2 regions of the Sporosarcina sp. P37 genome follow, and region 2 is predicted to be linked to the other one. Evidence: predicted binding sites of a transcription regulator. Region 2 holds the regulator's gene; the other holds the start of a gene.

Region 1 (2,209 bases), 340 kb from region 2:
TTGAGAAGCGCTCAACATTTCGCATCTTTGTTATGGGAAGTAAAAGATAGTAATGTATATATCAGAGACGGTTATTTACTTGTTTCTACAGATCATTTTACGAATGGTCTTGTTTATAAAGCGTCGTTATCTGGCATATTTACTAAAGCTGATGGTTCATATGAGCCCTCAATATTTATAGATAAAGAAATATCAAGCGCTATAAAAAAATATAGTCCTTGGCCAGAAGACGGTTCGGATTATGAAGACTTAAAAAAAGCTAGCTCTGAACATTTTTATAAAAATAGTGGCTCTACTCGCATGGAAAGAGCAACATATTTTACTATGAATGCTAGGCTGAATTCAACTATACCAATGAAAATTTTATCTTATTGTACTGCGCTTGAATGTCTATTCACTACAGGAACTTTAGAGGTAAGTCATAAAATTGCAGAGCGTGTTGCTGTTTTGTTAGGTACAACCGGAGAAGAGAAAAAGGAGTTATTCAAGGCTGTAAAAAAAGCGTATGGTCATCGTTCAACTATAGTACATGGCTCTAGCTTAAAAGGTAGTGAAGATAGTTTAGTTGAACTTTCGATTGGTTTGGATGAAATAATGAGAGGGTTACTTAAAGAAGAACATGAAGTGTTTTCTAAGAAAGACAATGAAATAGATGACTTTTTTAACGATTTATTATTCACCAACACATCAAAAGTGTAACTTAGTTTAGGAAATGAACAATGCCAAGTTAAAGTGACTCTATCTTTGCGGACGGAGTTGCTTTTTTATTTTCTTTACAAACGAACGTACATTCCTTATAATTAATTCAAGGGTGGGAACACTTGTGCCGAGAACATTGGAAAGAGTGGTGATTTAATTGGCAATGGTTCCAACTGAATCTATTCCACATTTCGAAAACATGATTTACTTACCAATGATTATGACGATTTTATCAAGTGATCGCCAGCGGATCGAAAAACTTCCTTTAAAGTTTACTGGACCTTATATTGATTTTATTGACGACACTATGTCGGCAGTTCAATCAGACTTAAAACAGACGCACGATTACTTACGGCGAAATCAGATGAAACTTGCGCAAGGTAAAAGAGAGGGTATATTCACAGAATACATCTTTATACATAACGGCTATGAAGACAGAAGAAATTACGCAAATGTGCGGTTGCGAAATCATACTGAAGAGTTAATGAATATTTACTTTTCAAAAGCTAAAATAAAGAAAAAATAAGCGACTATATCCATGACCGGACAGAGCCGCTTTTTTATTTGTCTGAATTGGAAAAATCATCTAGACATTATACTTTTGACGCACTATGATTATATCAGTATGTCAAAAGGAGTGTTGAAATGAAGAAATTAACAATGATTTTCATGACTATGGTGCTAGCCATCAGTCTACTGCCCATCTCTACAGATGCGGCCGCAAAAGAATTAAAGGTCCACTTTATTGATGTGGGTCAGGGAGATGCAGTATTAATCCAATCTCCGAACGGTAAAAACATGTTAGTAGATGGTGGTCCTAAGGCTGCTGGAAGTAAAGTCGTTTCGTTTTTGAAAGAAAAAGGCGTTAAACGTTTGGATTACGTAGTAGCGACACATCCAGACGCAGATCACATCGGTGGACTGGAAGCTGTACTAAATGCGTTCCCGGTAACCAACTTTGTTGACTCTGGATATGTACATACATCACAAACATACTATAATCTGTTGACGCTAATCGACAAAAAGAATATTAAGTTTACAGTTGCAAAGGAATTGGACAAGTTGGCACTTGATCCACAATTAATTACACGTGTACTATTTGCAGATGAAAAAGGAAAAGACAGCAATGCTGCATCAATCGTTTTGAAAATTACTTATAATAAAGTGTCGTTCTTGCTTATGGGTGACGCTGATACTGTTACAGAGGATTATATTAGATCGAAATATGATGTCAAAGCTACAGTTCTTAAAAATGGTCATCACGGATCCAAAACGAGTAGTTCAGCTGCATTTATCAGCAATGTCAAGCCAAGTGTAGCAATACTAAGCTATGGCAAAAAGAATAGCTACGGACACCCACATGCCGCTATCGAAGCGCGTTTGAAAAATGTTGGAGCGAAGACTTACAAAACACCTATTCACTGCAATATCACGGTGACGACTAATGGTGTAAAGCACTCGGTAGCAAATAGTTGCGGCAAGGGATCCACTCCTGTTGCGAAGCCTAAAC
Region 2 (2,209 bases):
CAGGAAAAAAAGAACTGGTGGAAAAATGTGCATACCGGATGACATCTCCCGGTTTAGGCGCAGAAGCAGGAGCATCGCTGGATACGTTACTGGAGATGTATCAAGGATTCTTCCTGGCGCCTCATGTAGTGAGCCAGGCAGTTAAAGGCGCATTGTTCACATCAGCATTTTTCGGTATGTTTGGGATGGACACAACACCTCATTATAGTGAGCAGCGCACGGATTTAATTCAATCAGTGAATTTTTCCACGGCAGAACAAATGATAACGTTCTGTCAGATGATCCAGCAAAATTCCCCGATCAATGCCCAGTATGCGCCGGAGCCTTCTTATATGCCGGGCTATACTGACGACGTCATCATGGCGGCGGGTACATTCATACAAGGATCGAGCATTGAACTGACTGCTGACGGTCCAATCAGACCGCCCTACACGGCTTATATTCAGGGCGGACTGACTTATGAGCATGTGAAATCAGCGGTGCTGAATTCCATGGAACAATTACTGGAAAAAAAGCTAGTATAAATAAAAAAGTGTATCAAGAACCTGTTTTCGGTTCTCGATACACTTTTTTTAATGGATCATCCGGTAGACGCCGACCACTTTTCCAAGGATGGATACCTGATCTACGATGATCGGCTCCATGGAAGAGTTTTCAGGCTGCAGACGGAAATAATCTTTTTCTTTAAAGAAACGTTTCACTGTCGCTTCATCTTCTTCTGTCATCGCCACTACAATTTCTCCGTTGGTTGCTGAATGCGTCTGTCTGACGATTACGCGGTCACCGTTAAGGATTCCTGCTTCAATCATACTGTCTCCGACAATCTCCAGCATGAAAATTTCATCTTCTGAAGAACCGAACGTATCCGGCAATGGAAAGTATTCTTCAATATTTTCAACTGTTGTAATCGGATTGCCGGCTGTAACTTTACCGATGAGCGGCACGTGCATAACTCCGCTTTTCATCTCATCCAGACCATCTGGATCTAAAATCTCGATAGCACGGGGTTTTGTCGGGTCCCGGCGGATGAATCCTTTGGTTTCCAATCGCGACAAATGCCCATGAACGGTTGAACTTGACGCAAGTCCCACAGCTTCTCCGATTTCGCGCACGGAAGGGGGATATCCTTTTAAACGGACTTCATCTTTGATGAAAGCGAGTATTTCTTCTTGTCTCTTCGATATTTTTTTCAACATATTCACCTCTTCTGCAAGATTACGAGCAATGGAATACTGAACCATTATTTTGAATATAGTATAACATGTGTTCGATTACTAATCAAACAAAGGTTCTAATTTTACTTGACATGGAATCGTATGTTCTCTTATAATTAAGAACAAGTATTCCGAACATGCATTCTTAAATCGTATATTTTAGGAGGAGTTATCATGGAGATTATGAAAGAATTTATTAAAAACAATTATTATTTTGCGGTACTGCTGGCAGTATGTGTAACATTTGCATGGGTGCAATTTGATAAACTGGCAGAAGATGACCAATACATGGAAATAGTTATTAATGAAGGAGATACATTGTGGGGGCTGGCTTCCAATTATTCAGAAGATATACCTGCAGCACATTGGATTAAACAGGTGCGCTCATTGAATGAATTACAGAGTGATCAGATCATTTCAGGTGAATTACTGCGTGTCCCTGTTAAAATAAATAAACAGTCAGATATGCGTGTAGCTGAAATGGGAGTGGGAGAAAGATGAAGGAAAAGAATTGCGTAATCTATTGCCGTGTGAGTACAGAAAAAGAAACACAAGAGCAGTCGATTGTTCGTCAGCAGGAAGAACTTGAGAAATTGGCTGCAGAATTGTCCTACACATGTGAAGGGATTTATACAGACCGTCAAAGCGGATATGATATGGACCGCGAAGGGCTTCTTGCCATGCTGGATCATATTCAGAGCGGAGCTGTAGATGCCGTATTCATTCAAGATGAAACACGTTTGGGACGGGGGAATGCGCGGGTGGCTATTTTGCATGTTATTGCCAAGAGTGATACTGCAGTAATTACGAATCATTCCAACGGGACGATAGAACTTAACGAAATGGATACCATGCTGCTGGAGATTCTTGCAATAGTGGAAGAATATCAGCGGAAACTACATAATGCAAAAATACGCAGAGGGATGAAGCGGGCTGTTGAAAGAGGCTATAATCCATCTGAAAACTTGTATAATATCGATCAGGGCCCAGGGCGT

Evidence for each region. The regulator LexA, encoded in region 2, represses DNA repair genes until DNA is damaged. The targets are predictions, from matches to a motif close to CGAACATATGTTCG.
Region 1: the regulator LexA is predicted to act here: its motif matches at 781-794, upstream of SporoP37_RS00565 (YhjD family protein).

The regions. Positions count from the first base shown of each region.
Region 1 is NZ_CP015349.1:79,157-81,365, forward strand. It holds gene SporoP37_RS00560 (HEPN domain-containing protein) at 1-699, shown strand, start outside; gene SporoP37_RS00565 (YhjD family protein) at 899-1,225, shown strand; gene SporoP37_RS17645 (MBL fold metallo-hydrolase) at 1,345-2,209, shown strand, end outside.
Region 2 is NZ_CP015349.1:3,012,366-3,014,574, forward strand. It holds gene SporoP37_RS14990 (methionine gamma-lyase family protein) at 1-524, shown strand, start outside; gene lexA (transcriptional repressor LexA) at 573-1,193, opposite strand; gene yneA (cell division suppressor protein YneA) at 1,389-1,715, shown strand; gene SporoP37_RS15005 (YneB family resolvase-like protein) at 1,712-2,209, shown strand, end outside.